One region of the Streptomyces sp. NPDC014656 genome, then DNA from elsewhere that is predicted to be linked to it. Evidence: riboswitches for the same ligand, from Rfam matches in the RefSeq annotation. Region 1 holds a riboswitch; each other region holds the start of a gene.
The links. Region 1 has a riboswitch for cyclic di-AMP ahead of ACF1ED_RS22425 (transglycosylase family protein). Riboswitches for the same ligand answer to the same signal wherever they lie in the genome.

Region 1 (7,596 bases):
AGGCGGCGAGCAGGCTCTCGCCGACCGCCGCGTAGAGGGCGGGGGTGGCGAGGAACTTGCGGTGGTCGCGGCCGAGCCGCCCCAGATAGGCGGGCAGCCCCGGGTCGTCGAGGCCGGTCACCACGTGGGTGAGGGCGGCGAACAGCCGGTCGCGCTGCGGGACCATGTCCTCGGGGAAGAGCTCACGCACGCCGGGGTTGCGCCAGAAGAGGTGCGAGTAGAAGTACGTGACGGCGTGTTCGGCCCGTCTCTCGACGACCGCGAACGTGCTTCTGAGCAAGGGGAGGTCCACGCCGGAAATGTAGGGCACGGGCCGTCACGGCGTGATCACCGGGCGGTGATCACGTCAGGTCGGCCGGCGGGGCGCGGGAGGGCGGACGGTACGGTCGGGGAGTGAGTGAAGGACCCGCCCCGATGCCCGCCGAACCCGACACATCCGATACGCCCGGCATGCCCGGCACGGGCTCCGCCCCGGCCTCCTGCCCCGCCTCCGGCGACGCGACCGGACCCGCCGGAGGGCCCGAGGGAGGGCCCGGCGGCAGTCGAGGCGGCGGATCCGGCGGAGAGGCCAAGGCCGGACCCGGCGACGGCCACGGCGGCGGACCCGACGACGGGCCCGAGGGCGGTTCCGGTGGCGGCCACGGTGGCGGGCCCGAGGGCGGACCCGGTGGCGGCCATGGCGGGCCCGAGGGCGGACCCGGTGGCGGCCTTGGCGGGCCCGGCGGCGGGTCCGAGGGCGGTTCCGGTGGTGAGTCCGGTGGCGGGCCCGTGCCCGAGTTGTTCAGCTGGGAGTTCGCGAGCGATCCCTACCCGGCGTACGCCTGGCTGCGGGAGCACGCGCCCGTGCGCCGGACCACGCTGCCCAGCGGCGTCGAGGCCTGGCTCGTCACGCGGTACGCGGACGCCCGGCAGGCCCTCGCCGACCAGCGGCTCTCCAAGAACCCGGTCCACCACGCCGAGCCGGGCAAGACCGGCATCCCCGGCGAGCGCAGCGCCGGGCTGATGACCCACCTCCTCAACATCGACCCGCCGGACCACACCCGGCTGCGGCGGCTGGTCTCGAAGGCCTTCACCCCGCGCCGGGTCGCCGCCTTCGCGCCCCGTGTGCAGGAGCTCGCCGACCGGCTCATCGACGACTTCGCGGCACGGGGGAGCGCCGACCTCATCCACGAGTTCGCCTTCCCGCTGCCCATCTACGCCATCTGCGACATGCTCGGGGTGCCCGCCGAGGACCAGGACGACTTCCGCGACTGGGCCGGGATGATGATCCGGCACGGCGGCGGGCCGCGCGGCGGGGTCGCGCGGTCGGTGAAGAAGATCCGCGGGTACCTGGCGGAGCTGATCCACCGGAAGCGCGAGCACCTGGGCGAGGACGGGACGGAGGACGACCTCATCTCCGGACTCATCCGGGCCTCCGACCACGGCGACCACCTCACCGAGGCCGAGGCCGTCGCCATGTGCTTCGTGCTGCTCTTCGCCGGCTTCGAGACGACCATCAACCTGATCGGCAACGGCACCTACGCCCTGCTGCGCCACCCGGAGCAGCGCGCCCTCCTGCAGGCTTCGCTCGCCGCCGGGGAGAGGGGCCTCCTGGAGACCGGCGTCGAGGAACTGCTCCGCTACGACGGTCCGGTCGAGCTGGCGACCTGGCGGTACGCGACGACCGGCCTGACCGTCGGCGGGCAGGCGATCCCGGCCGGCGACCCGGTCCTCGTCGTCCTCGCGGCGGCCGACCGCGACCCGGACCGCTTCGGCGACCCGGACGCCCTCGACCTCGCCCGCGGCGACAACCAGCACCTCGGGTACGGGCACGGCATCCACTACTGCCTGGGCGCGCCGCTCGCCCGCCTGGAGGGGCAGACCGCCCTCGCCACCCTGCTGACCCGCCTGCCGGACCTGCGACTTGGCGCCGATCCGGACGAACTCCGGTGGCGCGGCGGTCTCATCATGAGGGGATTGCGCACGCTTCCGGTGGAGTTCACCCCTTCCGCACCCCTGCGGGACGGGTGACGTCGCGTCAGAAATGTGATCTTCGCGTGATCGCGAAGCCATCGACTTGTGACGGACGTTCGAATGCGGCTACGTTCGCGCCAACGTTCGGCCCCACCCCGGCCGTCCCCGCAGTCCCCGCCGTCACGCGAAAGGCCCCGACATGCTTTCCGGAAACGGACGACACCGTCGACCCCGCCAGGCTCCCGCGCTCGTCGTCACCGCCGGAGTGACCGGATCCGCCCTGGCGCTGCCGCTGCTCGCCACCGGCTCCGCCTCCGCCGCCGACGCGGCCACCTGGGACCGGGTCGCCGCCTGCGAGTCCGGCGGCCAGTGGAGCGCCAACTTCGGCAACGGCGCGTACGGCGGCCTCCAGATGACCCAGGAGGCGTGGGAGCGGCACGGCGGACTCGCGTACGCCCCCAGCCCGGACCTCGCCAGCCGCGCCCAGCAGATCGCGATCGCCGACAAGGCGCTCGCCTCCGGCAGCACCGACTGGGCCACCTGCGCCCCCATCGCGGGCCTGGAGAACGACGGCAGGGCCACCGGCGTCCAGCCGGGCCCCGCCGTCCAGCAGGAGGACGAGGGCGGAGTGGCGCCCGAGTCGAACCGGACCGGCGGCACGGCCGCCTCCACGGCGCCGGAGCGGACGCCCGAGGCGCGCGAGGAGACGGCGGGGGCCACGGAGGAGGCGGAGGCCGTCACCACCCCGGCGAAGCCCGCCGCGCCGGCCACGCCCACCGCGCCCACCGGCTCCGCCACGACCCCGGCCCCCACGGGCACCGGCACGGCCACGCCGCCGCCGGCGGACACCGCCCCGACCGCCCCCGGCAGCACCGCGCCGGACGCTCCGGACGCCTCCACGGGCACGCCCGGCGCCCCCGGTACCCCCGTCACGCCCCCGGACGCCTCGGAGACCCCCCTGGCGCCCACCACCCCCGTGGCCCCCGGTACGGACGGGGCCGCGGACGGGACTGACGTGTCGTCGGCCACGCCCGGCTCGGGCAAGCACCGGGGCGAGGCCGCCCCGGAGGAAACCGACGTAACGGACACGCACGTGGAATCCGGTCGTCATGCCGCAGCAGCGGACAAGGTCTCCTCAACCGCCGTCAACACGGACGCAAGTGACGCCTACACCGTGCGGCCGGGTGACAGCCTGTCGGAGATTGCGCGGGAGAACGACCTCGCCGGCGGCTGGGACGCCCTCTATGACGCCAACCGTCGGACGGTCGGGGCCGACCCGGATCTCATCCTCCCTGGTCAGAGCCTTGAGCTGACGGCCCCTCCGCTGGAGAAGTGAGGCCGTTTCAGGGGCGTATGTCCGATTTTGGGAAAGTGAGACATGGGTCTCTTCGTCCCAACTGGCGTGTCACGTCCGCAAACTTTGCTTCCGTCAGGCCCCACCTGCGCAAACGGGGCCTGATGGAGTGCAAGTAAGGGCGTTTTGTCCGTCGTGAGCCTCTTTGAACTTCGAGCACCTGTGTGTCTACGGTCGTCACCGCTCGCCACCGCGGGCCCCGTCGACCGAAACGCCGAGTCCTGCCGTCGGCCGTCGGGAACTGTCGTCGCGAAAGCGCCGCAGGCAGGAGTGGGGGACCCAAGGTTTGCGCCGGTCCCGGCCGTTGAGACAGACGGCCGGACGTCCGGCTAGGGGTGAAGCCGCGTGCAAGGACACGCGGCCGGGCGAACTCTTCAAGCCCGAACCCGACAGCTCACCTCACAGGCGTCGGTGAAGAGGAAACTCCATGCTGTTCTCCGGCACGGGCAAGCGCCGCCGTCCCTCCAAGGCCACTCGGGTCGTCGCCCTCGTCGGCGTCACCGGTGCGGCCGTCGCCGCCCCGCTGATGGCCGCCGGCACCGCCTCGGCCGCCACCGCCTCCGAGTGGGACCGCGTCGCCCAGTGCGAGTCCGGCGGCAACTGGTCGATCAACACCGGCAACGGTTACTACGGCGGCCTCCAGTTCTCGGCCTCCACCTGGGCCGCGTACGGCGGCACCGCCTACGCCCCCACCGCCAACCAGGCCAGCAAGTCGCAGCAGATCGCCGTCGCCGAGAAGGTCCTCGCGGGCCAGGGCAAGGGCGCGTGGCCGAGCTGCGGCGTGGGCCTCTCCGGCGCCTCCTACGACGGCGGCTCCGCCGAGGCGGCCGCTCCGCAGCAGAGCGCTCCGCAGCAGAGTGCCCCGCAGCAGAGCACCCCGAAGCGCTCCGCCGAGCAGCCCGCCAACCGCAGCGAGCAGCGCCAGGCCCCGCAGCGGAGCACCCAGGCCGCCCCGAAGGCCGCCGCCAAGAAGACCGTCACCACCCCCACCGGCAAGACGGTCAAGAAGGGCGACGGCGAGTACAAGGTCACGGCCGGCGACACCCTCAGCAAGATCGCCACGGCGCAGGGCGTCGAGGGCGGCTGGGCGAAGCTGTTCGAGCTCAACAAGGACGTCGTCGAGAACGCCGACCTGATCTACCCGGGCCAGCAGCTCCACCTGAAGTGAGCCCCGCGGCACCCGTGAGTCCGGCGGCTCACCGGTGCCCGGCGACCCTCCCGCGGTGACCACCCCGGTCCCGAGCCCCTTCCCCCGTGGCTCCGGACCGGGGTTCTGCCGTTACTGTCCAGTAGATACCGGGTCTTTCGTCCCCTGCTGCATGCTCTTGGGCCCTTTTTCGTCCCAGGGGACGGGCGGTCGGCTGGCCGGAGCGCCGGAGCCGGTTAGGCTCTTGTCGCAAGGCGAACGAGACCTTGCGACCCATGCGTCACACCTAGCGTCACATCCCAGAAGGAGATGCTCGTGCCGTCCATCGACGTCGTCGTAGCCCGGGAAATCCTGGACTCCCGAGGCAACCCCACGGTCGAGGTCGAGGTCGGCCTCGACGACGGCAGCACCGGCCGTGCTGCCGTGCCGTCCGGTGCCTCCACCGGTGCGTTCGAGGCCCTGGAGCTCCGCGACGGTGACCAGAACCGCTACCTCGGCAAGGGTGTCGAGAAGGCCGTCCTCGCCGTCATCGAGCAGATCGGCCCGGAGCTCGTCGGCTACGACGCCACCGAGCAGCGCCTGATCGACCAGGCCATGTTCGACCTGGACGCCACCCCGGACAAGTCGTCGCTCGGCGCCAACGCCATCCTCGGCGTCTCCCTCGCCGTCGCGCACGCCGCCTCCGAGGCCAGCGACCTCCCCCTCTTCCGCTACCTGGGCGGCCCGAACGCGCACCTGCTGCCCGTTCCGATGATGAACATCCTCAACGGTGGGTCGCACGCCGACTCCAACGTCGACATCCAGGAGTTCATGATCGCCCCGATCGGCGCGGAGTCCTTCTCCGAGGCGCTGCGCTGGGGCACCGAGGTCTACCACACCCTCAAGTCCGTCCTGAAGACCAAGGGCCTCTCCACCGGCCTCGGCGACGAGGGCGGCTTCGCCCCGAACCTCGGCTCCAACCGTGAGGCGCTCGACCTCATCCTGGAGGCCATCAAGCAGGCCGGCTACGTGCCCGGCAAGGACGTCGCCCTCGCCCTGGACGTCGCCGCCTCCGAGTTCTACAAGGACGGCAAGTACCTCTTCGAGGGCAAGGAGCGCTCCGCCGCCGAGATGACGGAGTACTACGAGGAGCTCGTCTCCGCGTACCCGCTCGTCTCCATCGAGGACCCGCTGTTCGAGGACGACTGGGCCGGCTGGAACGTCATCACCGAGAAGCTGGGCGACAAGGTCCAGCTCGTCGGCGACGACCTCTTCGTCACCAACCCCGAGCGCCTCGCCCGCGGCATCGAGGAGAAGTCCGCCAACGCCCTCCTGGTGAAGGTCAACCAGATCGGCTCGCTGACCGAGACCCTCGACGCCGTCGAGCTCGCCCAGCGCAGCGGCTTCAAGTGCATGATGTCCCACCGCTCCGGCGAGACCGAGGACGTCACCATCGCCGACCTCGCCGTCGCCACCAACTGCGGCCAGATCAAGACCGGCGCCCCGGCCCGCTCCGAGCGCGTCGCCAAGTACAACCAGCTGCTGCGCATCGAGGAGATCCTCGACGACGCCGCCGTCTACGCCGGCCGCAGCGCCTTCCCGCGCTTCAAGGGCTGATCGCGGGGGCCGACCGGCCCCGGCACCGCAGTTCCGTCCGTCCCCGCACCCGGTCCCGTACCGTGTGCGGGGACGTACGTGTGACAGGGGAGGCGACACCGCATGGCCGTGAAGAACGGGGACCGGTTCTCCACCGCGACCCGGATCAGGCTGCTCGGCGAGCAGACCGCGGCCCGCGTCTACCGCTCCCAGACCCGCCGCCAGGCCCGGCGCTCCCGGCTCACCGGCCGCGCCGCCTTCCTCGCCCTGGTCGTCTGCTCCCTCGTCGTCGCCCTCGCCTATCCCATAAGGAGCTACGTCTCCCAGCAGGGCGAGATCGCCGACCAGGAGCGCAGGGCCGCCGAGGCCGCCCGGCGGGTCGAGGAGCTGAGGGACGAGAAGGCCCGCCTCCAGGACCCGGCCTACGTCCGCCGCCTCGCCCGCGAGCACCTCCACTACGTGCTCCCCGGCGAGACCGGCTTCACCGTGAACGACCCCGGGGCGGCCGACCGCCCCCGCGCCGACCAGGGCACGGCCGACCGGCCCTGGTACGACAACCTCTGGGACGGCGTCGACAACGCCGACCGCCACTGACCGACCCGACTCAGGATCCACGATGGAAACGCCCCCTCCGCAGACCGAACGCACCGAGCCCACCGAGGCGGACGTCGCCGCCTTCGAGGCCCAGCTGGGCCGGCCGCCGCGCGGCCTGCGCGCCATCGCGCACCGCTGCCCCTGCGGCAACCCGGACGTCGTCGAGACCGCGCCCCGGCTGCCCGACGGCACCCCCTTCCCGACCACGTACTACCTCACCTGCCCCCGGGCGGCCTCGGCCATCGGCACCCTGGAGGCCAACGGGGTCATGAAGGAGATGCAGGCCCGGCTCGCCACCGACCCCGAGCTGGCCGCCGCCTACCGCGCCGCGCACGAGGACTACCTCGCCCGCCGCGACGCCATCGAGGTGCTGGAGGGCTTCCCCAGCGCCGGCGGCATGCCCGACCGCGTGAAGTGCCTGCACGTCCTCGTCGGCCACTCGCTGGTCGCCGGCCCGGGCGTCAACCCCTTCGGCGACGAGGCCCTCGCGATGCTCCCCGAGTGGTGGGCCAAGGGCCCGTGCGTGAACCCGTGCGCCGACAAGGAGGCCGCCGAGTGACCCGGGTCGCCGGAATCGACTGCGGCACCAACTCCATCCGCCTCCTCGTCGCCGACGTGCACCCGGAGACGGGCGAGCTGATCGAGCTGGACCGGCGGATGACGATCGTCCGGCTCGGCCAGGGCGTCGACCGGACCGGCCGGCTCGCCCCCGAGGCGCTGGAGCGGACCTTCGCCGCCTGCCGCGAGTACGCCGCCGTCATCGAGGAGCTCGGCGCGGAGCGGATCCGCTTCGTCGCCACCTCCGCCTCCCGCGACGCCGAGAACCGGCAGGACTTCGTCGACGGGGTCGTGGCGATCCTGGGCGTCGAGCCCGAGGTCATCACCGGCGACCAGGAGGCCGCGTTCTCCTTCACCGGCGCCACCGGCGAGCTGCGCGGGGACGACCGGCGGCTGGTGGTGGACATCGGCGGCG
Region 2 (7,596 bases), on a different contig from region 1:
CAAGCTGATCCCGCCGCTGGTGATCGACGAGGCGGACGTGGACCGCTTCGTCACCGCCTTCACGGCGGTCATGGAGGACGCCCACGGCGGGGGCGGGCTGCTCTGGGACTTCGGGAAGACGCTGGTCAAGCAGGCGGTCGCGCAGCGCTGAGCCGCCGCCCGCCGCGGTTTTTGCCTCTGGGGCAAGAAACTTGCCCCAGAGGCACGTTCCTGGCGGAATGGACCCATGGACCACGTCCCCCGGGGCTCCGCCCCGGAAACCGCCGCTCCCGACGCCATGCCGGACGTCGCCCCGCAGCTGCGGGCCCTGCGCCGGCGCCGGGGGCTCACCCTGGAGGCGGCCGCCCAGCGGGCCGGACTCTCCCCGGCGCACCTCTCGCGCCTGGAGACCGGCAACCGGCAGCCCTCGCTGCCGATGCTGCTGGCCCTCGCCCGTATCTACGGTACGACGGTCGCCGAGCTGCTCGGGGAGGCCCCGCCCGAACGCGACCCGGTGATCCGGGCCGGCCGCTCCGATCCGGTCGAGGCCGACGGCTGGGTCTACCGGCAGGCCGGCGGCGCCGGCCGGGCCATGCAGTGCCTGCGCGTCCACGTGCCGTACGCCACCCGGGCCGACATCGTGCGCGTCCACCCCGGCGAGGAGTGGCTGCACGTCCTCGAAGGACAGGTCCGGCTCGCCCTCGGCGAGACCGTGCACCTCCTCGACCCCGGCGACAGCGCGCACTTCGACTCGCTCACCCCGCACCGGATCGGCGCGGCCGGCCGCGCCGGCGCCGAGGTGCTGTTCGTCCACACGCTCCTGCAGAGCCCCGCCGCCGAACTGTGCCTGGGCGGCGGCGCCCCGCACCCCCGCTGAGCCCCGAAGGGTTGGCCGAGATGTCCGAGAAGTCAGTCAAGTCCGTGAAGTCCGCAGCGGTCACCGGCGAAGAGCGCGGCGAGGGGAAGTTCCCCAAGGGGCTGGTGCTCCGCCTCTTCGCCTACCTGATCGCCGGTCACCTCTTCGCCGGTTTCCTCTACCTGCTCTTCATGCTCGGCGGCCAGAACCAGTAGCCGCCGCGGCCGGGACCGGCGGCGGCCGGGGCGCGCGGGCTCACGCCTCGGTGAGGAACCGCTCCCGCAGCCGCTCGCGGGTCCCGGGCGCCAGCTTCAGCCCCTCCGAGAGGTAGGCGTCGACGGAGCCCCAGGTCGCGTCGATCGTCTCGAAGGCGGCCCGCAGGTACTCCACCCGCGCGTCGAAGAGCGGGCTCAGCAGCTCCATCACCTCGGGCGTCATCGCGTCCCGGGCGGTGGGGCTGCGGCGCACCTTGTAGCGGCGGTGGGGGGCGTCGGACTTCACGTAGTCCGCCTCGATGGCCGCGCGCTCCACGCCCAGCGCGAGCAGGGTGATCGCGATCGAGAGCCCGGCGCGGTCCTTGCCGGCCGCGCAGTGCATCAGGGCGGGGACGGACTCCCCGGCCAGCGAGTGCAGGACCCGGCTGTGCTCGGCGGTCCGCTCCACGACCATCCGGCGGTACGAGGAGGTCATCCGCTCCGCCGCCCTGCCGTCGCCCAGCAGGCCCCGCAGCGTGTCGAGGTCGCCCTCGCGGACCATCCGCCAGAACTCCTTGCCGTCGGCCGGGTCGCTCAGGGGTATGTTCACGTTCCGTACGCCCGGGAGCTCGACGTCCGGCCCCTCCACCTTGGCGTCCGCGGCGTTGCGGAAGTCGAAGATGGTGTGCAGGCCGAGGCCGGCGAGGAAGGCCGCGTCGGACTCGGTGGCGTCGGCGAGGTGGCCGCTGCGGAAGAGGGCGCCGGGCCGGACGGTCCGCCCGTCGGTGGTCGGCAGGCCGCCCACGTCCCGGAAGTTGCGGACCTCCGCGAGCTCGGGCTCGCCGGGTTCGAGGGGCTGGACCTGCGGCAACTGCTGCGTCACGGATGCTCCTGGGGGTAGGTGTCGGGGGACCGGGACGAGGTCGGTTCCCCCCGCAATCATCCCGGCGCGCGGGGCGCGGCGCACCCCCCTGGCCGGTAATGGGCGATCTGTCCGTATTCGTGTGACTTGGCGTAAGGCGCCCTGGTTGAGGGGGAGATGGGATTCCGTGCGTGAGCAGGGTCATAGAGGTGACGGATCGTGCCCGACCGCCCGGTCCAACCACCCTCCCTGAAAAGGGATTCGAGGGATCGTCATCGACGGAGGGTGACCGGAATTCCGGGCCCGAAGATCGCCCCGGAATGCCCGGGGAATTCCGCGGCTTGTTCGCGCCGACCCCGCTCGTCTAGCGTCGCCGTCAATCCGGTCGGACCGCCTAGTCCTGCCACCGCCCGGAATTCGATCCCATCCCGACGTGGCAGGAGCGGGGGACCCAGGGAAGTACGCCGGTCCCGCGACGCAGGACGGCTAGGGGTGAAGCCGCGTGGACGCGCGGCCGGACATCTCCAGTCCGAACCCGACAGCTCACCTCGCAGGCGCCGGAGAGGAATTCGCCATGCCCGCGAACGGTAAGCACCGCCGCAAGAAGTCCACCCTCCTCACCCGTGGCCTCGTCGCCGCCGGCACCGGCGGCGCGGTCGTCGCCCTGCCGCTCATCGGCGCCACCGGCGCCCACGCCGCCGAGCAGGCCGCCCCGGCCGCCGCCTCCGGCGCCGTGGTGACCGCCGCCGCGCAGGTCCGGGCCCAGGCCGCCGCCGCGCCGGCCGCGCGGGCCGCCACCCCGACGACGTACTCCGTCGTCGCCGGCGACTACCTGTCCAAGATCGCCGCCGACCACGGCGTCGACGGCGGCTGGCAGAAGCTCTACGCCGACAACCGCAGGGTCGTGGGCGAGGACCCCTCGCTCATCCTCCCGGGCATGAAGCTCACCCTCGGCGGCAAGAACACCGCCAAGGCCGCCGCCCCCAAGGCCGCCGCCCCCGCGCAGGCCGCTCCCAAGGCCAAGGCGAAGGTCACGAAGAAGGCCGCGCCCGCCGGCGAGCAGACCCGCGCCTCGCGCTCCACCGAGCGCGCCGCCGCCCCGGCCGCCGCCCAGTCCTCCGGCTCCTCCGCGCAGGCCGCCTCCTCCGGCTGGGTCGCCCCGGTCTCCGGCGGCGTCTCCACGCCGTACCGCGCCTCCGGCTCCATGTGGTCCTCCGGCTACCACACCGGTGCCGACTTCATCGCCTCCTCCGGCACCACCGTCCGCGCCGTCGGCGCCGGCACGGTCGTCTCCGCCGGCTGGAGCGGCGCCTACGGCAACGAGGTCGTCATCAAGCACGCCGACGGCAACTACTCGCAGTACGCCCACCTCTCCTCCCTGGCCGTCTCCGCCGGCCAGTCGGTGAGCGGCGGCCAGCAGATCGGCCTCTCCGGCTCCACCGGCAACTCGACCGGCCCGCACCTGCACTTCGAGATCCGCACCTCGCCGAGCTACGGCGCGGACATCGACCCGCTGGCCTACCTGCGCCAGCACGGCGTCTCGATCTGACCCGTCCGGCCCCACGGCCGTCCGAAGGCCCGGCACCCTGGTGCCGGGCCTTCGCCCTATTCCGGCTTGGCAAATTCTTTATCGGTGGCATATGTCACCTGCCGTCAACCCTTCCTTACGGTCGCGTAGGTCACATCCGAAAAGGAAGGATGTGCTTTCGTGGCAGACGATTCGAGAGCAACAGACGAGAACGTGTTCGGGGCGGTCGGGGGATTCGGGTCGTACGCGGCGATCGGTGACAGCTTCACCGAGGGCGTCGGAGACCCGGGACCCGACGGGACCTACGTCGGCTGGGCGGACCGCTTCGCGGTGCTCCTCGCCGACCAGCTGCCGGACCCCGAGGAGTTCCGCTACGCCAACCTGGCGGTCCGCGGCCGCCTCCTCGACCAGATCGTGGCCGAGCAGGTCCCCCGGGCGAAGGAGCTCGCCCCCGACCTGGTCACCTTCTGCGCGGGCGGCAACGACATCATCCGCCCCGGCACCGACCCCGACGACGTCGCCGAGCGCTTCGAGCGGGCCGTGCGGGACCTCACCTCCGCCGTCGGCACCGTCATGGTGACCACCGGCTTCGACACCCGTGACGTGCCCGTGCTCAAGCACCTGCGCGGCAAGATCGCCACCTACACGGCCCACGTCCGCGCCATCGCCGACCGCTACGACTGCCCGGTCCTCGACCTGTGGTCGCTGCGGTCGGTCCAGGACCGGCGCGCCTGGGACGACGACCGGCTGCACCTCTCGCCCGAGGGCCACACCCGGGTCGCGCTGCGCGCCGCCCAGGTCCTCGGCCTGCCGGTGCCGGCCGACCCGGACCAGGCGTGGCCCCCGCTGCCCGCCCGGGGCCCGCTGGAGGTCCGCCGCGACGACATCCACTGGGCGCGCGAGTACCTGGTGCCGTGGATCGGGCGGCGGCTGCGCGGCGAGAGCTCCGGCGACCACGTCGAGGCCAAGCGCCCCGACCTCATGCCCCTGTAGCGTCCGTCCGGCCGGCGGGGATCCGCTCCAGGACCCCGCCGGCGAAGACGTCGTACAGCGGCAGCGACTCCAGGTGGACGTAGCCGATGTGGCAGTCGCAGACGGCGAGGGGGCAGGCCCGGGGCCGCAGCGCGGCACGGTACGAGCCGTCGTACAGGTTGCCCAGCTCGGCCCGGACGAAGTGGCAGCGCCGCACCGTCCCCTCGCCGTCCACCGACACCACCGACTCGCCGGTCCGGCAGGGCAGCCCCGCCGACCGGTGCGGCCGGCGGCTGTAGGGGAAGAGCGGATCGAGGCCGGTCCACGCCGCCGCCTCCGCGTCGGTGTACGCGTGCCCCTCGGCGGCGTTCACCCACAGGTAGACGTGGTCCGGCAGCGCGGCCCGCAGCCGCAGCGCCTCCCCGTGGTGTTCGGGGAGCCCCACCACGCCCACGCTGAACCGGACGCCCCGGGCCGCCAGGTCGAGCGCCTTGCCGAGGAAGCGGTCGTACGGAGTCTGGCCCGGGTGGTACGTGCACCACAGGGCCAGCGACCCGAGGTCCGCCCCGTCCAGCCACGAGGTCCGGCAGCTCAGGTTGGTCTGGATCGCCACCCGCTCCACGTGCGGCAGCCGCGACAGCTCCACCATGGCCCGCCGGTACCAGGAGCGGACCAGGCCCTCGCCCCAGGGGGTGAAGAGGATCCGCAGCCGGTCCCCGGTCTGCCCGGCCGCCCAGCCGGTGAACCGCTCCAGCGCCGCCCGGTCCGCGCGCAGCGTCTCCGGGGAGTCCCGGCGCTTGGCGAAGGGGCAGTACGGGCAGTCGTAGTCGCAGGAGGCGAGCGGCCCCCGGTACAGCAGCGTCAGGTCCACGGTCCGCCCCTACTTCGGCTCGTACGCGGCCATCGCGGCCCGCACGTCCGGGGAGAACAGCTCGGGGCCGAGCCCGTCCGAGTGCGCGAGCCCCTCCGCCGACAGCCTGAGCAGCCCGTCCGGCGCGGCCCCGTCCAGCCAGCCCCGCTCCGCGAACCGGTCGAGCTCCGTCCCGAAGTCCTCGTGGACCGAGGACCCGAACCGCTTCTCGTACCCGGCGAGCTCCATGCCCCCCGCCTGGAGCAGCGACTGGAGGAGGTGACGGCGGCGCGCCTCCGCCCCGTCCACCCACCGGCCCACCTCGGCCCGGGAGAAGTCCCGGGTCTCCGTGTAGGCGTCGATGATCGACCGGATCTCCCGCATGTCGACCGCGTAGTCGAAGGAGTAGTGCAGCGCGGCCGTGTAGGAGCGGGCGCCGCAGCCCAGGCCGATCATGCCGTCCGTCTGGCAGGCGTGGTCGTCCGGACCGGCCGGCGCCGCGCCGGGCCGCCGGAACATCCGCATCGACACCTGCTCGTACCCCGCCGCGAGGAGGTGGTCCCGGCCGAGCCGGTAGAGCCGCAGCCGCCGCGCGTCCCACTCCCGGTCCGACTCGGCGGGGCCCGAGCGGCCGAGCCCGGTCAGCGGCCGCACGTACAGCGGGTACAGGTACAGCTCCTCGGGTCGCCAGGCGAGCGCCGCGTCCAGCGAGTACCGCCAGGACTCCTCGGTCTGCCCGTCGATGCCGTAGATGAGGTCGATGTTGAGCACCGGCACGCCCGCGTCCCGGATCCGGCCGAGGGCCGCCTCCACGTCCGCCCGGCGCTGCGGCCGGACCGCCGCCCGCGCCTCGGCGTCCACGAAGCTCTGCACCCCGATGCTGAGCCGGGTCGCGCCCCGCCCGGCCAGCACCGCGAGGCGGTCGGCGGTGGCAGTGGACGGCGAGGTCTCGACGGACAGCGGCACCGCCCGCAGGTCCGCGCCCATGCGGTGCTCCGCGATGTCGCAGAGCCGCTCCAGTTCGGCGGCGGTGAGGAAGGTCGGGGTGCCGCCGCCGAAGGCCGCCGCCGCGAACCGCACCGGCGCCGCGTCGCCCAGCGCCTCCCGGACGGCCACGGCCTGCCGGTCGAGCGCGTCGAGGTAGCGGGTCGTCAGCTCGTCCGGGGCGCCGATCCGGGTGAAGAGGTTGCAGAAGCCGCAGCGGACCTCGCAGAACGGGATGTGGGCGTAGAGCGAGAGGGCGTCCCTCGGCTCGTCCGCCCAGAGCGCGGCCAGCTCCGGCCGGTCCGGCAGCGGGCGGTAGGCCGTCTTGTGCGGGTAGGCGTATACGTACGAGCCGTACGGGCGGGGGAGCGGGGCGCCGGTCACGCGACGGCTCCTTCGGCGGGGCCGGCCAGGGTGAACTGCGCGTACGGCACCGTCCACACCACCTCGTGGCCGAGCCGGTGGCCCGTGAAGCCGTCGTCGCCGTACGCCGTGCCGTGGTCCGAGCAGACGATCGCGAAGCAGCGCCGGCGGCTGCTCATCGCCGCGAAGAGGCGCCCGATGTGCCGGTCCACGTACTCCAGGGCCGCCGCGTGGGTGGCGCGGGTGTCCCCGGTCTCGCGGCTCGCGCCCGGAGTGTGGAACCAGTTGGGCTGGTGCAGGGCGGACACGTTCACGAAGAGGAAGAGCCGGCGGTCCGCCGGGAGCCCGGCCACCACCTCCTCGGCCCGCGCCACCTGTGCCTCGAAGGAGGTCGGCGAGGCCACCCCGAACGACGGCTCCCAGTGGCTCTCCTGGAAGAGCCCGGGCAGCACCGACCCCAGGGGCGCCTGCTTGTTGAAGAAGCCGACACCGCCCACGCACACCGTCCGGTAGCCGTCGGCGGCGAGCGCCGACACCAGGTCGGGGGCGTCGTACACGTAGGTGCCGTCCGCGGTGGTCTCGCTGCCCGCGAACCGGGCGGCGAACAGCCGCGGGTGCGGCCCCGGCGCGGCCGGCGTCGGCAGGAAGCCCGCGAAGATCGCCTGGTGGGAGGCGTAGGTGAAGCTGCCGGGGGCGTGCCGCCGCTCCCAGCGGCCGTCCGGGAGGTGGCGGGCCAGGTTCGGTATGCGGCCGGCGGCGGCCAGCTCGGCGGCCACGTCGTACCGGAGGGTGTCGAGGGTGACCAGGAGCAGGTCGTGGCTGCCGACGACCGTGTTCATGTCGGGCTGGTTCACGGAGGGGTGCTCGTTCCTGTGGTGCGTGTTCCTGTGGTGCGGGTTCCGGTGGCGCGGGTCACCGGCCGGCTGTTCCCGTGGTGCGCGTTCCGGTGGCGCCGGTCACCGGGGCGGCTGTTCCCGCCGGGAGGGGAGCGGGTGCGGGCGGGGCGCG
Region 3 (7,596 bases), on a different contig from region 1:
CGACGGGTGTACTCGATCACGAGGGCACCCGCGATCGGCGGAGCACGACCGGAAGGCAGGAACAGCGATGGGGCGCAGCGAGGAACGGGCGGCGGCACCGGAGACCACGACGGCCGGCGGGCCGTTCGTCCTCGTCGGGACGGACGGCTCGTCGTCGGCGCTCGGGGCGGTCGAGGCGGCGGCGCGGGAGGCCGGACGGCGCGGTGCGCGGCTGGTCGTCGTGCACGCCTTCATCTGGCCGCTGTTCCGGGTCGACCTGGAACCCTCCGTGTACGGGCCGACCGAGAGCGGGCTGCGGCGGCAGGCGCAGATCGTCCTGGACACGGCCGTCGCCCGGGCCGGGGCGGTCGCCCCGGACACCGAGGTCTCCGGCGAGCTGATCTCCGGCGAACCGCTCGTGGTCCTCGCCACCCGCTCCAGGGGCGCCGAGCTGGTCGTCGTCGGCAGCCGGGGCACCGGCGGCTTCGGCGGTCTGGTGCTCGGTTCGGTCGCCGTCCACCTCGCCGCCCACGCCGAGTGTCCCGTCCTCGTCGTGCGCGGCCGGGGCGAGCCCGACGGACCGGTGCTCCTGGCGGTCGACGGCTCCCCGGACTCCGACGCGGCCGTCGACTTCGCCTTCACGGAGGCGCGGGTGCGCGGGGCCGGGCTCGTCGCCGTCCACGCGTGGACCCCGCGCTCCGGGCCGGGGGACCTCACGGGCCTCTTCCACAGTGCCGAGCAGGTGCACGAGGAGGCGGCCCGGGTGCTCGACGCGGCGCTGGCCCGGGCCGCCGGACGCCACCCCGGGGTCGAGGCCGAACCCCGGCTGGTGCGCGGCCGCCCCCGGGAGGTCCTGCTGGAGGAGAGCGAGAACGCCCAGCTGGTCGTCATGGGCGCACGGGGGCGCGGCGGCTTCGCCGGGCTGCTGCTGGGTTCGGTGAGCCAGGCCCTCCTGCACCACGCCCGGTGCCCCGTCGCCGTCGTGCGCGACGCCGCGGGCTGAGGCGGGACGCGCCCGCCGGGCCCCGGGGCCCGGCCCGGTGGGACCCTGGAGGGGGAGGGCGGGCCGGACGGCCCTCTCGCCGCGGGGGTTCGCCCATCGGAAAGGCGGCGTGCCATGTATTTCGCCGACCGTGCCGACGCGGGACGGCAGCTCGCCGCCCGGCTCGGCCATCTCCAGGGGCGTGACGTCGTCGTCCTCGGCCTGCCCCGCGGCGGCGTGCCCGTGGCGGCCGAGGTGGCCGAGGCGCTCGGCGCGCCGCTGGACATCTGCCTGGTGCGGAAGCTGGGCGTGCCGAGCCGGCCCGAGCTGGCCATGGGGGCCATCGGGGAGGGCGGCGTCCGGGTGGTCAACGAGCGGATCGTGGCGGACGCGGGCGTGGCCGAGCGGGACCTGGCGGCGGTCGAGGAGCGGGAGCGGGCCGTCCTGGCCGAGCGGGCCCGGCTCTACCGGGGCAGCCGTCGGCCGGTGCCGCTGGAGGGGCGGACGGTGGTGGTCGTCGACGACGGGCTCGCCACCGGCGCGACCGCGCTGGCCGCCTGCCGCGCGGTGCGCGCGGGGGGCGCGGCCCGGATCGTGCTGGCGGTGCCGGTGGCGCCGTACGGCTGGACGGACCGGCTCGGGGGCGAGGCCGACGAGACGGTCGCCGTCCACACCCCGGAGGGGTTCCACGCGGTCGGGCAGTTCTACCGCGAGTTCGGGCAGACGCCGGACGCCGAGGTGGTGGACCGGCTCGACCGGAGCCGGGCGGCGCACGGCCCGGTGGTCCGGCACACGGCGGTGCGGATCCCGGCCGGCGGACCGGTGCTGCCGGGTGACCTGGCGCTGCCCGACGGGGCGGCCGGGCTCGTCCTCTTCGCGCACGGCAGCGGCAGCGGCCGGCACAGCCCCCGGAACCGCGCGGTGGCCGAGGCCCTGAACCGGGCGGGGCTGGGGACGCTCCTCTTCGACCTGCTCACGGAGGCCGAGGCCGCCGACAGGGCGCGGGTCTTCGACACCCCGCTGCTCGCCGGGCGGCTCGGCCGCGCCGCCGCCTGGTCGGCCGGGTGGTCCGGTACCGGGGGCCTGCCGCGCGGCTACTTCGGGGCGAGTACGGGCGCCGCCGCCGCGTTGTGGGCGGCGGCGGAACCGGGCGATGACGTGGCCGCCGTGGTGTCCCGGGGCGGCCGGCCGGATCTGGCGGGGGAGCGGCTCGCTGAGGTCCGGGCCCCGACCCTGCTGGTCGTCGGCGGGAGCGACGGGCTCGTCCTGGACCTCAACCGGCGGGCCGGGGCGCTGCTGCGCTGCGAGAACCGGCTGGAGGTCGTGCCGGGCGCCGGCCACCTCTTCGAGGAGCCGGGGGCCCTGGAGGAGGTGGCGGCGCTCGCCGCGGACTGGTTCACCGGCCACTTCGGGGCGGCCGCGAACGGGCGGGATCAGTAGGCGCCATTGACGTTGTCGATGGAGCCGTACCGGTCGGCCGCGTAGTTGCAGGCGGCGGTGATGTTCGCGACCGGGTCGTACGGGTCGAGCGAGGTGCCCGGCACGTGGTAGGCCGAGAACGTCGGGTCGATGACCTGGAGCAGGCCCTTCGAGGGGGTGCCCTTCGCGGCGTTGGAGTCCCAGAGGTTGACGGCGCGGGGGTTGCCGGAGGACTCGCGCATGACGTTGCGGAGGATGCCGTCGTACGAGCCGGGGATGCCGTAGCGGGCCATGACGTCCAGCGACTCGCGGATCCAGCCGTCGAGGTTGTCGCCGTACCGCGGGGCGGCGGCGGGGGCCGCGGCCCGGACGGCGACCGGCCGGGCCTGGGTCTGGGTCTGGGTCTGCACGGCGGGGACCGCCGCGCGGGCGGAGGAGCGGCTCGCCCGTTCGGCCGAACCGGCGGAGGCGGGCTTCGCGGCGCTCTTCGGTGCCGTCCGCTCGGGTGCCGGAGCGGCCTTCGCGGAATCCCGACGAATCGTCAGTTCGAGACCGGGGTGAATGAGTGACGGATTGTCACCCACGGCCGTCCTGTTCGCCTGGTAAAGCGACTGCCAGCCGCCCTGAATTCCCTTTCGGTGGGCGATCAGGGAAAGCGAGTCGCCCTTCACCACGGTGTACGCGCGGGTGGCGGCGGGAGCGGCAGGCGCCTTCGTGACGGCGGCGGTCCGCACGGTCGGGGCGGCGACGGCGGCGGCCGGCGCGGCGGACTCGGGGAGGGGTGCGGCGCCGGCCGCGGCGGGCACGACCAGCGGCAGGGCGAGGGCGACTCCGCCGGTGCCCGCGAAGGCGAGACCTCGGGAGACGGGGCGGCGTCGGGGGCGGCGGTGCTTGCCGTGAGCGGCCATGGCGGTTTCCTCTCCGGCGCCTGCGAGGTGAGCTGTCGGGTTCGGACTGGAGCTGTCCGGCCGCGCGCACGCGGCTTCACCCCGAGCCGTTCCGGTGGCGCCGGACCGGCGGTGTGGTGGGTCCCCCGCTCCTGCCGTCGGGTGAAATGGGAGGTCTTTCGGGCGGTGGCAGGATTCGGCGATCCGCTCGAATGGAGGTGACCGTAGGCGAGAAATGCGGGCGGGAACAAGATGCGAATGCGCGGGAAAAGGGGTGGTGGAGATCGAATCGGTGGAATTCAAGATCGAACGTTCCGGTGCGCCCCGGGGAATCCCTTGCGGCACACGGCTCGTGCTGGAAGGGGGAGTGCCGCGGGCCGGGGGAAAGTGAGTCGCGTCACGAGGTGTGCAATGTCCGAATAGGGCGGCTCATGCATTTCGGGGAATTCTGCGGCGTAATGCATCATTCTCGCGCGACGGAAGGGGTGGTCGACACGAGCGGTACATAAGTCGCAAACCAGACATTTCCTGCTCATGATGGGGGAATGTCATCCCCTGCCCTGCTGCGCGACCCCGACGCGCTCGACCGGGAGGCGGCCCGCCTCTACGAGAGCGCCGCCCGGGAGCACCTGCTCCCGTCCGCGCTCCCGCCGCCGCCCGCTCCCGCCCCCGAGGCGTGGCGGAGCCTGCTCACCGTCCCCGTGGACCGGCTGGTCGCCGACGCGCTCGGCGCGCTGCCTCCGGTCCCGCCCGCCGAGCGCCCCCTGCCCGGCCGGATCGGGGCCGTCCTCCCGGACCGGCTGCACGTCTGGCGCGGGATCGGCCGCTCCGACGTGCGCCCCTCCGTCCACCTGGCCTACGCCCGCCGGGTGCTGACCGAATGGGGCTGGCAGAACACGCCGTACAAGCTGCGCGACGCGCGGGGCGCCCGGTGTCTCTGCGGCGCCCTGCTCGCCGCCCACCGGCTCGGCCACGGCAGCGCGTCCACCATGAACGAGGCCGGCGCCTGGATCATGGCCGAGCTGAGGTCCCGCGGGTGGCACGGGCTCATCGGCCCCTGGAACCGCGCCCCGGGCCGCACCGCCCAGGACGCGCTCGGGCTCCTCGACGCCACGATCCGGCGCGCGGCCCTGGCCGGGCGGTGAGGGCGCGCGCCGGAGCGGTCAGCCGGTGACGCTCGGCGCCCCCGTCTCGATGTGGCCGGTGTAGCGGCGCGACCAGGTGCCGTCGACGTCGGCCAGGATCGTGAAGTCGTACCAGCCGTCCTGGTGCGCCACCGCGTCGAAGTGGTCCTCGCGGGTGGAGCCCGCCGGGACGGTGTACGTCCACGGACCGTCCGCGCGGTAGGCGTCGGAGCGGATGGTGAAGGTGACCGGACCGGCGGAGGCGTTGGTCAGCGCGAACCAGATCGCCGTCTTCCCGGTGCCGGGTCCGGCGGCGAAGCGCGCCGCCACCTCGATCGCCCTGCCGGCCTTGGAGGCGTCGCCGACGAACCGGCGCAGGAAGCGGTTCGGGCCCATCATCGACAGGTCGTACTTCCCCGAGCCCGAACCGAGTCCGATGTTGAAGTAGTCGGTGGCGGTGGCCCCGGGGTCGACCGTGTACTGCCAGGCCGCGGTGTCCCGGTGCTGGTGCGGGTGGATCGAGAAGTGGGCGGCCCGCCGGGCCTGCGGGCCCTGGTTGGTCATGGAGAACCAGGCGAGGATCTTGCCCGCCGCGCCGAACTCGAAGCGGTCGAGGTTGCCGTTCGGCTGGTAGGGCAGGGCCCGCGCCGGGCGGGTGCCGGACTCCTGGACGGGCAGCGCGTTGTTCTGCGGCACGGGGTTAGGGAGCGGGCCGCAGGTGGACATGCCGATGACCTTCGCCGTCGACGGGAGGCCGGCGGGGACCCCGTACACCGGATGGGCGAAGTCGAAGACGCCGGTGAGGTCGCCGGTCACCTTCCGCCGCCAGGCGCTGATGTTCGGGCAGGCCGCCGGGGTGCCGAGGGCGGCGGTCCAGGTCTCCAGGAAGCGGAGCACCGAGGTGTGGTCGAAGACCTCCGAGCTGACCCAGCCGCCGCGCGTCCACGGCGACATGACCAGCATGGGGACCCGGAAGCCCAGGCCGATCGGTGCGCCGTCGAGGTACTCGCCCGGGGTGCCGGGCGGGGCGACGGGCGGCGGCACGTGGTCGAAGAAGCCGTCGTTCTCGTCGTAGTTGAGGATCATCACGGTCGAGTCGAAGACCTCGGGGTTCGCCGTCAGGGCGCGGTAGACCAGGTCGACGAAGTGGGCGCCGTCGCCGGGAGGGGCGTACGGGTGCTCGGAGAACGCCTCGTTCGCCACCACCCACGACACCCGCGGCAGCGTCCCGGCGAGGACGTCGGCGCGGATCGCGGCGGCGATGTCGTCCGGGGTCGAGCCGGTGACCTTCGGGACCGAGGCCATGCCCCGGTCGTGCAGCGGGTCGCCGGGCCGGGCGTCGGCGAACCTCTTGAAGTAGGCGAGGCCGTTGTCGCCGTAGTTGTCCTGGGCGTTCTGGTAGACCTTCCAGCTCACCCCGGCCCGCTGGAGCGCCTCCGCGTACGTCTCCCAGGTCAGGCCCGACTCGTCCCCGCCGTCCTTGCTGGAGGCGTCGATCCTCCCGCTCCACAGGAAGGTGCGGTTCGGTCCGGTGGCGCTGAGCGCCGAGCAGAAGTACGCGTCGCAGACCGTGTAGTGGTCGGCGAGCGCGTGGTGGAAGGGGATGTCCTCGCGGTCCAGGTGGCCCAGCGTGCGGGTGTTGCCCACGCCCGTCACCCAGTTGTCGAGCCGGCCCTTGTTCCAGGCGGCGTGCTGGGAGGTCCAGCTGTGCGGCAGGTCGCCGTTGCACTGGGCGAGCGTCTCGCCGTCGACCCCGCCGGCCGGCGGGGTGTCGCTCAGCTTCCACGGGAACTGCCGGCCGCCCCAGTTCGGCTGCTGGAAGGTGCTCCAGCCGCCGGGGATGTTGCCCGCCGCCCGGTCGCCGAAGCCGCGCACGCCGCGGAGCGTGCCGAAGTAGTGGTCGAAGCCGCGGTTCTCCTGCATCAGGATCACCACGTGACGGACGTCGGTCAGGGTGCCGGTCGCGGCCCGGGCGGCGGCCGAGGCCGCCGTGGGCGGCGCGGCCCCCGTGACGAGTCCGGCACCGAGCCCCGCGCCGATCCCGACGAACCCCCTGCGGCTGATGGGAAGCATGCTCCGCCCCTCCTGTCACGGTGTGCCCCGCGGGCACGTCGGCAGTCATGATGGGGGAGCGGCGCCCAAAGGTATACGCCGGTGCGGCAAGGGCTTGGTGAACGGCCGTACCGGATGCGTTCCACCTGGTCCGACCAGTACGGGAATTGGTGTGCGGTGCGACCAATGGCCGGGCCGGGCCGCCGTCAGACGGTGTGGACCTGGAGTCCCGCCTCGGTCAGCCGGTCCGCCGTCCCCGGGTCGATCCCGGTGTCGGTCACCAGCAGGCCGACCTGTTCGAGGCCGCAGATCCGGGCGAAGGCGCGCCGCCCCAGCTTCGACGAGTCGGTCACCACCACGACCCGGCCGGCGCGCTCGGCGAAGAGCCGGCTGATGCTCGCCTCCTCCTCCTGGTGCGCCATCGCCCCCAGTGCCGGGTCCACCCCGTCGACCCCGAGCACCACCGTGTCGAGGACCACCTCGCCCAGGACGCCGGCGGCGAGCGGGCCCACCAGCTCGTAGGTCTGCGGGCGGGCCACCCCGCCCGTCGTCACGAGCTTGATCTGGGGGCGCACCGCCAGCTCGGCGGCGATGTTGAGCGCGTTGGTGACCACCGTCAGGGCGGGGCCGGAGGGGGCGGCCGGATGCCCGGCGTCGGCGCGCTCGCCCGCGAACCGTACGGCGAGCGCCCGCGCGACCTCGGTCGTCGTCGTCCCGCCGTTCAGGCCGACGACCTCGCCCGGCGCGATCAGTTCGGCCGCGGCGGCGGCGATCCGGGCCTTCTCGGCGGCGTGCCGGCCCGACTTGTAGCGGAGCGGCAGCTCGTACGAGACGCCGTGCGCGAGCGCCCCGCCGCGGGTGCGGACGAGCAGGCGCTGCTCGGCCAGTTCGTCCAGGTCGCGGCGGATCGTGGCCGCGGAGACGCCGAGGCCCGCCGCCGCCTCCTCGACCTCCAGCCTGCCCGCGGACGCCAGGAGTTCCAGGAGCGCGTTCCACCGCTCGTGCTTGGACATGCCGGACCGGTCCTTCCGTGGGTACGGCTCCGATCCTATGCCGCCCCTCCGGGGGAAATCTGGTCGGCTGATGCGCGGGTCTGCTTGAATGATGCTCGCTTCGAGCATCTTCACGCATCAATGCCGTCCCTTTCGTGCAA
Region 4 (7,596 bases), on a different contig from region 1:
CTACGGGCTCTACAACACCGTGTGCGGGATCGGCATCACCCTCGGGAACCTCGGTACGGGCGTGCTGCTCGACGTCACGGGCTGGACGGCGGTGCCGTGGCTGGCGCTCTGCGCCGTCGGCCTGGGCTGCGCGGCGGCGGTCGCGGCGCTGGGGAGGGGCGGGCGGCTCCGTACGGAGTGAGCGGGGGCGGCCACGGCGCCGGACCCGTCCGCGCGCCGCTCGCGTACGCCGGTCGGCCCCCCGCCGGTCGCCGCCCGGCGCCGGGGCGGGGACCCTGGAGGGTGTGCGGTCGCGGGTCCCGGCCCGGCCCGCACGGCCCGGTGGCGGGCCCCGACCGGTCAGGAGTACTCAGGTGGCGCAGCCTCGGGGAGCGGCGGGCGGTGGGCGGCGGGGCGAGCGGCCCGGCGGTCGCGCCGTCCGCTCCGCCGTGCCCCAGGGGCTCTACGGGCGCGAGCCGCAACCCTCGTCGGCCCCCTACGGGGCCGCCCGGAGGTTCCTGCGGGCGCTGCCGCCGCTGATCATCGTGGGCGGGGTGGTCTTCGACCTGCTCACCCCACCCGCCTACACGGCGGCGCCGCTCTTCTCCGCCGCCCCGCTGATCGCCGCGCCGTTCTTCTCCCGGCTCACGACCCTGCTGACCGGGATCGCGGCGATCCTCGCATCGGTCGGGCTGCACGCCTACAACCGGACGCTCTCCGACGTGCCCTCGCTCACCGAGACCCTGACGGTGGTGACCGTCTCGGCGCTGGCGATGCTGGTCAACCTGGTGGTGCGGCGCAGCGGGGAGCGGCTCGCCTCGGCGCGGGTGATCGCGGAGGCGGCGCAGCGGGCGGTGCTGCCGATGCCGGCGGAGCGGATCGCGGGGCTGCAGTGCGCGGCGCGGTACGAGGCGGCGCAGGCGGACGCGTTCATCGGCGGCGACCTGTTCGCGGTGCAGGACACCCCCTACGGGGTGCGCCTGGTGGTCGGGGACGTGCGGGGCAAGGGGATGGACGCGGTGGAGGCGGTGGCCGTGGTCATCGGCTCCTTCCGGGAGGCCGCCGAGCAGGAGGCGACCCTGGAGGGGGTGGCGCAGCGGCTCGAGCGGGCCCTCACGCGGGAGGGGACCCGGCGCGAGGGGCTCGACGCCTTCGAGGGGTTCACGACGGCGGTGATCGCCGAGGTCCCGCGCGAGGGCGGGGTCGTACGGATCGTGAACCGGGGGCACCCGCCGCCGCTGCTGCTGTACGGGGACGGGCGCCTGGAGGCGGCCGAGCCGGCCGAGCCGGCGCTGCCGCTCGGGATGGGGGAGCTGTCGGTCTGGCCGGACCGGGCCGACGAGCGGCCGTACCCGCCGGGCGCGACGCTGCTCTTCTACACGGACGGCCTGTCGGAGGCGCGGGACGGGCACGGCGTCTTCTACGATCCGGCGGCCCGGCTCGCGGGGGCGGTCTTCCCGGGGCCGGAGGAGCTGCTCGACGCGCTCGTGGACGACGTGCGGCGGCACACCGGCGGCGGTTCGACGGACGACATGGCGCTGCTCGCGGTGAGCCGGCCGGCGGCCGGGGCGCCGGAGCGGCGGCGGACGATGCCGGTGGTGCCGCCGGGGCCGGCGCCCCACTGACCGGGGCCCGGGAGAGCGCCGTCACCGTGTGTGGTCACCAGGTGCCGCAGAGATAACAATTGACATAACGTCAGATCCGGCGGGTTTGGCCGTGCCTCACTGAAGGGGGCTCAACTCGGGCGAATTCCTGCCAATTCAATGAATGATCAAGGGGAACGGCTTGGAATCGGACCGTCGTGTCTATTAACGTTCGATAACGCAGCGCGGTCGTCCCAGCCGTCGCAAGAGACGGCTCCGTGCGCACGCGCCGAATCCCGCAAGGGAACCGGGGAACCAACCCTTGGGGTGAATCGGGCCCCTCGCACACCCCCCGTGCGAACACGCCCGTAGGAGACCTTCCTGCTCCGAACCCGTCAGCTAACCCGGTAGGCGAGAAGGAAGGAAAGGAGCGCGCCTCCGTGGCGTCCAACACCCCCGTACCCGGTGCCCCCTTCGAACCGTTCGGCGGCCCGGGTGCCGTCGGAGCGGACGACCCGGACGGCTTCGCGCCGGACGCGTACGACACCGCCTCCTTCACCCCCGCGCCCGGCGAGTGGAACCCGACCGAGGGCTCCCTGCGCGCCGAGAACCGCTCCGGCGGCCGGCACCGCGTCGTGAAGCAGCGCTCCAACTTCGCCCGCTCCTCCACCGTCCTCGGCGTCGGCGTCATCGCCGCCGTCGGCGCGGGCGGCCTCGCCACCGCGCAGGAGAAGCCCCCGGTCGCGATCTCGCTCCCGGACCTCCCCGACCTGGGCCTGCCGGACGCCCACGACCTGCCGGGCTTCGGCGACCTCCTCGGCGACGACGAGGAGACCGCCCCGGCGCGGGACTCCGCGCCGGTCGCGGCGGGCGGCGCCGCCGCGAAGCCGCTGACCTCGATCACGTACAACGCCCCGGCCGACACCGCCGCCGGCGCGGCCACCGCCACGGAGGAGCGCACCGCCTCCGCCGCCGACGCCGGCGAGGCCCTGCGCGCCCGCATCCTCCAGCAGGCCGAACAGCAGCAGCAGGCCGCCGTCGCCGCCGAGAAGCTGGCCGCCGAGAAGGCCGCCGCGGAGAAGGCCGCCGCCGACGCCAAGGCCCAGGCGGACGCCGCCGCGAAGGCCGAGGCCGAGGCGAAGGCCAAGGCGGAGGCGGAGCGGCTCGCCGCCGAGAAGGCCGAGGCCGAGCGCATCGCCGCCGAGAAGGCGGAGGCCGAGCGGCTCGCCAAGCTGGCCGCCAGCTACTCCATGCCGCTCTCCTCGTACACGCTCACCTCGACCTACATGCAGTCCGGTTCGATGTGGTCCTCCGGCTACCACACCGGCCTCGACTTCGCCGCGCCCACCGGCACCCCGCTCAAGGCGGTGCACGGCGGCACGATCAAGTCGGCGGGCTGGTCCGGCTCGTACGGCTACCGCATCGTCCTGGAGCTGGAGGACGGCACCGAGGTCTGGTACTGCCACCTCTCCTCGATGACCGTCGCCGCCGGCCAGACCGTCACCACCGGCGAGACCATCGGCCGCGTCGGCGCCACCGGCAACGTCACCGGCCCGCACCTCCACATGGAGGTCCACACCCCCGACGGCTCGGGCATCGACCCGGCGGAGTGGCTGCGTTCCAAGGGCCTGTCCGTCTGACCCCGAACCGTGGAGTTCTTCCGGCCGGGGTTCAGGCTCCCCGACCGGAATACGCCCGGCGGCGCAGGTGGTTGGGGTCGTCATGACCTCACCCCTGCGCCCGCTGGGCACTTCCGACCTGCGCGTCTTCCCGCTCGCCCTCGGCGGCAACGTCTTCGGCTGGAGCGCCGACGAGGAGCGGTCCTTCGCCGTCCTCGACGCCTACGCGGCCGCGGGCGGCAATTTCGTGGATACCGCCGATGTCTATTCCGAGTGGGTCGAGGGCAACGAGGGCGGGGAGTCCGAGACGATCATCGGCCGCTGGCTGGCCTCCCGCGGCAACCGCTCCGACATCGTCGTCGCCACCAAGGTCGGCGGCCACTCCCGCTTCAAGGGCCTGAGCGCCCCCACCATCAAGGCCGGTGCGGAGGAGTCCCTGCGCCGCCTCGGCACCGACCACATCGACCTCTACTACACCCACTTCGACGACGAGTCCGTGCCGGTGGAGGAGATCGTCACCGCCCTCGACCAGCTCGTGCGGGACGGCAAGGTGCGGGCCGTCGCCGCCTCCAACATCTCCCCCGAGCGGCTGCGGGCCTCCCTCGACTTCGCCGAGGCCGAGGGCCTCGCGCGGTACGTGGCGCTCCAGCCCCAGTACAACCTCGTCTCGCGCGCCACGTACGAGGGCCCGCTCCTCGACACCGCCGCCGGGACGGGCCTCGCCGCCGTCCCGTACTACGGCCTCGCCTCCGGCTTCCTCACCGGCAAGTACCGGCCCGGCCGGACCGTCGAGAGCGTCCGCGCCCGCGGCGCCTCCCCGCTCGCCGAGACCGCCCGCGGCCAGGCCGTGCTCGCCGCCCTCGACGAGGTCGCCGAGGCCCACGGCGCCGAGCCCGCGACCGTCGCCCTCGCCTGGCTCGCCTCCCGCCCCACCGTCGTCGCGCCGATCGCCTCGGCCCGCACGGTCGAGCAGCTGCCCGCGCTCGTCGCGGTCGCGGACCTCACGCTCACCGAAGCCGAGCTGGCCCGCCTGACGGCCGCGTCCGAGACGGCCTGAGACCCGGGGTCAGCCCTTGTACGGGTTGTAGCCGGCGTAGTCGAGGTACTGCGGCGGCACCCACACCCGGCCCGTCGCCCGCGCCGCGTACGACAGCGCGGGCGAGGCCGTCGCCCGGCGCTCCCACAGGTGGTGCAGCAGCTCCTGCTCCCGCGCGGCGAAGTCCGGCACCGGGACCGTGCCCCGGCGGGCCCGCTCGCGCAGGAAGGCGAGGGTCGTGGCGAAGGACTCGTACTCCCCGACCGCCCGCGCCCCCGCCTTGCCGTACGTACGGGACGCCACCGCGCGCGCGGTGCGGCGGGCCCGCATCGAGGAGAGCGCCAGCGGCTCCTCCGGGGAGAGCCAGCCCGCCGCCGCGTACGCCGGGAGCACCCCGGCGATGGTGCGCAGCTCCTTCTGCCGGCTCCACACGGCGAGCCAGGTCAGCAGTCCGAAGGCCGGCACCATGAAGACCGCGTACACGGCGTAGAAGGCGAGCGGGCCGCCGAAGGTCGCCGAGCCGTTCCACAGCGCGTGGACGCCCATCGCGAGCAGCAGCCCGGCGAGCGGCAGCAGCACCTTGCGCGGTCTGCGCCGCCTGCCGCGCGGGGCGAGCGCGGCCAGGCCGAAGCCGATGCCGGTGAGCACGGTGAAGAGCGGGTGCGCGAACGGCGACATCACGACCCGGACGAAGAAGGTGCCGGCGGTGACCGCGCCGATGCCGCCGTCGCCGGTGTCCTGGTCCTCCCCGAAGGCGGTGCCGAGGTAGAGGATGTTCTCGGTGAAGGCGAAGCCGGTCGAGGTGAAGCCGGCGATCACCACGCCGTCGACCAGGCTCCGGAAGTCCCGCCGCCGGAAGAGGAACAGCAGCAGGATCGCGGCGGCCTTCGCGGACTCCTCCACCACCGGGGCGATCACGGTGGCGCCCAGGTCGTCGGCCGAGGCCGGGTCGGCGGTCGCGGTGGCGATCCAGCGGACGGCGAAGGTGTTGGCGAGGATCGCGACCAGGGCGGCGGCGAACGCGCCCCACGCGAAGGCGAACAGCAGGTTCTTCCACGGCCCAGGCTCGACCCGGTCGAGCCAGCGGAACGCCGCCATGAGCAGCGGTACGGGGAACACCGCGAGCCCCAGGCCGACGAGGAAGCCCTCCGTGCCGGTCTGCTCGCGCACCAGCGCCAGGATCACCAGGGCGCACAGCGCGAGGAGCGTGACCAGGGCGACGGCCCGCACGATCCGGCTCCGCCAGAAGGCCTTCCGGGGCCGGTACCGCCACTGGCTCCGGTCGGCGGCCACGGCGAACGACGGCTCGTCCCCGTCACGGACCGGGACGTGGCTCTCGACCGCCGGCGGCCCGGCCTGCGCGGGCAGGGAGGCGGTGACCGGCGGCGCGAACGGCTCGGACGGCGTGGACGGCGGCAGGGGTGAGGACACGCCTCGACCCTAGCGACCGCCACCGACAGGGGCGATGGACTTCCCCCCAGATCCGTTGATTCCGGCGGAGGAGCAGGTCTACTTCCGGCGGAAGAGCAGGTCGTGCACGACGTGGCCCTTGTCCAGGCCCTGGCCCTCGAAGCGGGTGAGGGGCCGGAAGTCGGGGCGGGGGGCGTAGCCGCCGTCGGGGGCGGTGTTCTCGAAGTCGGGGTGCGCGGACAGCACCTCCAGCATCTGCTCCGCGTACGGCTCCCAGTCCGTGGCGCAGTGCAGCACCCCGCCCGGCTTCAGCCGGGTCGCGAGCAGGGTCAGGAACTCGGGCTGGATGAGGCGCCGCTTGTGGTGCCGCTTCTTCGGCCACGGGTCCGGGAAGTAGACGCGGCAGCCGTCGAGGGCGGCCGGGTCGAGCATCTCGCGCAGCAGGATGATCGCGTCGCCGTTGGCGACCCGGATGTTGGAGAGCCCGCCCCGGTCGGCGAGGCCGAGGAGGTTGCCCTGGCCGGGCGTGTGCACGTCGACGGCGAGGATGCCGGTGCCGGGGTCGGCGGCGGCCATCTGCGCGGTCGCCTCGCCCATCCCGAAGCCGATCTCCATCACCACGGGCAGTCCGCCGAACAGCTCCCGCAGGTCCAGCACCCGCTTGCCGTCGATGTCCAGGCCCCAGTCAGGCCACCGCTTCAGCATGGCCTCGGCCTGTCCGGCCGTCACCCGGCTGCGGCGCGGCTGGAAACTGCGGATCCGGCGCTCGAAGTGCGCCCCCGCGGGGTCGGGCGAGGGCCCTTCACCGGGCGCGAACATGCGGCTGCCCCGGCGGGCGACGGACTCGGTGCGGTTCTCATGCTGCTCAGACACAATGCCGCCCATGGTACGGGCCCGCGGCCCCACCGCCGCGGTCCGCGCCCGGCGGCTACAGCAGGGTCAGGGCCCGGCGGGCGATCTCCCGGCCGATGGGGAGGGACGCGGTCGCGGCGGGGGAGGGGGCGTTGAGGACGTGGACGGTGCGGGCCGCCTCGCGGATGAGGAAGTCGTCCACCAGAGTCCCGTCCCGCAGCACCGCCTGGGCCCGGACCCCCGCGGCCGCCGGCCGCAGGTCGGACTCGTCGATCCCGGGCAGCAGCCGGCGCACCGCCTCCGTGAAGGCCCGCTTCGACAGGGAGCGCCGCAGTTCGCCCGCGCCGTACCGCCAGTGGCGGCGCGCGATGGTCCAGGAGCCGGGCCACGCGAGCGTGCCGCCGAGCTCGCCGGGGCGGACGACGCCCCAGTCGTAGCCCTCGCGGGCGAGCGCCGGCACCGCGTTCGGCCCGATGTGGACGCCGCCGTCGATGCCCCGGGTGAGGTGCACCCCGAGGAACGGGAAGGCGGGGTCCGGCACCGGATAGACCAGGCCCCGCACCAGCGAGGGGTCGGCCAGCTCGTAGTACTCGCCCCGGAAGGGGACGATCCGCATGCCCGGGTCGTCGCCGGCGAGCCGCGCGATCCGGTCGCAGTGCAGTCCCGCGCAGTTCACCAGCACCTTGCCGCGCAGGATCCGCTGGTCGGCGGTGCGCACGGCGACGCCCCACGGGCGCCGGTCGATCGCCGTGACCTCCGCGCCGTAGAGGATCTCCGCGCCGGAGGAGTCGGCGAGCCGGCGCGCGACCGCCTTGTAGTCGACGATGCCGGTCGTGCCGACGTGGATCGCGGCGAGGCCCCGCACCCGGGGCTCGTACTCGGTGATCTGCGACGGGCCGAGCTCGCGCACCGGAATGCCGTTCTCCCTGCCGCGCTGGACCAGCGCGTGGAGGCGGGGCAGCTCCTCGCGCTCGGTGGCGACGACGAGCTTGCCCGTCACCTCGTGCGGAATGTCCCACTCCGCGCAGAACTTGACCATTTCGGCCGCGCCCTCGACGGCGAACCGCGCCTTCAGGGAGCCGGGCCGGTAGTAGATGCCGCTGTGGATGACCCCGCT

Region 2: linked by a shared signal. The riboswitch ahead of ACF1ED_RS01410 (peptidoglycan DD-metalloendopeptidase family protein) and the one ahead of ACF1ED_RS22425 (transglycosylase family protein) in region 1 are both predicted to bind cyclic di-AMP.
Region 3: linked by a shared signal. The riboswitch ahead of ACF1ED_RS09770 (transglycosylase SLT domain-containing protein) and the one ahead of ACF1ED_RS22425 (transglycosylase family protein) in region 1 are both predicted to bind cyclic di-AMP.
Region 4: linked by a shared signal. The riboswitch ahead of ACF1ED_RS28665 (M23 family metallopeptidase) and the one ahead of ACF1ED_RS22425 (transglycosylase family protein) in region 1 are both predicted to bind cyclic di-AMP.

The regions. Positions count from the first base shown of each region.
Region 1 covers NZ_JBIBZN010000010.1:54,563-62,158, reverse strand. Annotated here, with positions in the region: gene ACF1ED_RS22440 (globin domain-containing protein) at 1-292, opposite strand, end outside; gene ACF1ED_RS22435 (cytochrome P450) at 769-2,010, shown strand; gene ACF1ED_RS22430 (transglycosylase family protein) at 2,219-3,289, shown strand; cyclic di-AMP (ydaO/yuaA leader) riboswitch at 3,554-3,730, shown strand; gene ACF1ED_RS22425 (transglycosylase family protein) at 3,735-4,475, shown strand; gene eno (phosphopyruvate hydratase) at 4,764-6,050, shown strand; gene ACF1ED_RS22415 (septum formation initiator family protein) at 6,153-6,623, shown strand; gene ACF1ED_RS22410 (DUF501 domain-containing protein) at 6,646-7,182, shown strand; gene ACF1ED_RS22405 (exopolyphosphatase) at 7,179-7,596, shown strand, end outside.
Region 2 covers NZ_JBIBZN010000001.1:278,640-286,235, forward strand. Annotated here, with positions in the region: gene ACF1ED_RS01390 (aspartate aminotransferase family protein) at 1-151, shown strand, start outside; gene ACF1ED_RS01395 (helix-turn-helix domain-containing protein) at 227-856, shown strand; gene ACF1ED_RS01400 (DUF6126 family protein) at 877-1,050, shown strand; gene ACF1ED_RS01405 (tyrosine-protein phosphatase) at 1,091-1,912, opposite strand; cyclic di-AMP (ydaO/yuaA leader) riboswitch at 2,304-2,461, shown strand; gene ACF1ED_RS01410 (peptidoglycan DD-metalloendopeptidase family protein) at 2,466-3,440, shown strand; gene ACF1ED_RS01415 (SGNH/GDSL hydrolase family protein) at 3,600-4,412, shown strand; gene ACF1ED_RS01420 (STM4011 family radical SAM protein) at 4,399-5,262, opposite strand; gene ACF1ED_RS01425 (STM4012 family radical SAM protein) at 5,272-6,609, opposite strand; gene ACF1ED_RS01430 (STM4013/SEN3800 family hydrolase) at 6,606-7,427, opposite strand; gene ACF1ED_RS01435 (STM4014 family protein) at 7,501-7,596, opposite strand, start outside.
Region 3 covers NZ_JBIBZN010000003.1:550,450-558,045, reverse strand. Annotated here, with positions in the region: gene ACF1ED_RS09780 (universal stress protein) at 68-982, shown strand; gene ACF1ED_RS09775 (phosphoribosyltransferase family protein) at 1,097-2,401, shown strand; gene ACF1ED_RS09770 (transglycosylase SLT domain-containing protein) at 2,395-3,288, opposite strand; cyclic di-AMP (ydaO/yuaA leader) riboswitch at 3,293-3,479, opposite strand; gene ACF1ED_RS09765 (hypothetical protein) at 3,813-4,412, shown strand; gene ACF1ED_RS09760 (phosphocholine-specific phospholipase C) at 4,431-6,464, opposite strand; gene ACF1ED_RS09755 (DeoR/GlpR family DNA-binding transcription regulator) at 6,650-7,456, opposite strand.
Region 4 covers NZ_JBIBZN010000015.1:17,358-24,953, reverse strand. Annotated here, with positions in the region: gene ACF1ED_RS28675 (MFS transporter) at 1-181, shown strand, start outside; gene ACF1ED_RS28670 (PP2C family protein-serine/threonine phosphatase) at 354-1,604, shown strand; cyclic di-AMP (ydaO/yuaA leader) riboswitch at 1,840-1,991, shown strand; gene ACF1ED_RS28665 (M23 family metallopeptidase) at 2,003-3,202, shown strand; gene ACF1ED_RS28660 (aldo/keto reductase) at 3,285-4,238, shown strand; gene ACF1ED_RS28655 (PrsW family intramembrane metalloprotease) at 4,248-5,585, opposite strand; gene trmB (tRNA (guanosine(46)-N7)-methyltransferase TrmB) at 5,727-6,446, opposite strand; gene lhgO (L-2-hydroxyglutarate oxidase) at 6,556-7,596, opposite strand, start outside.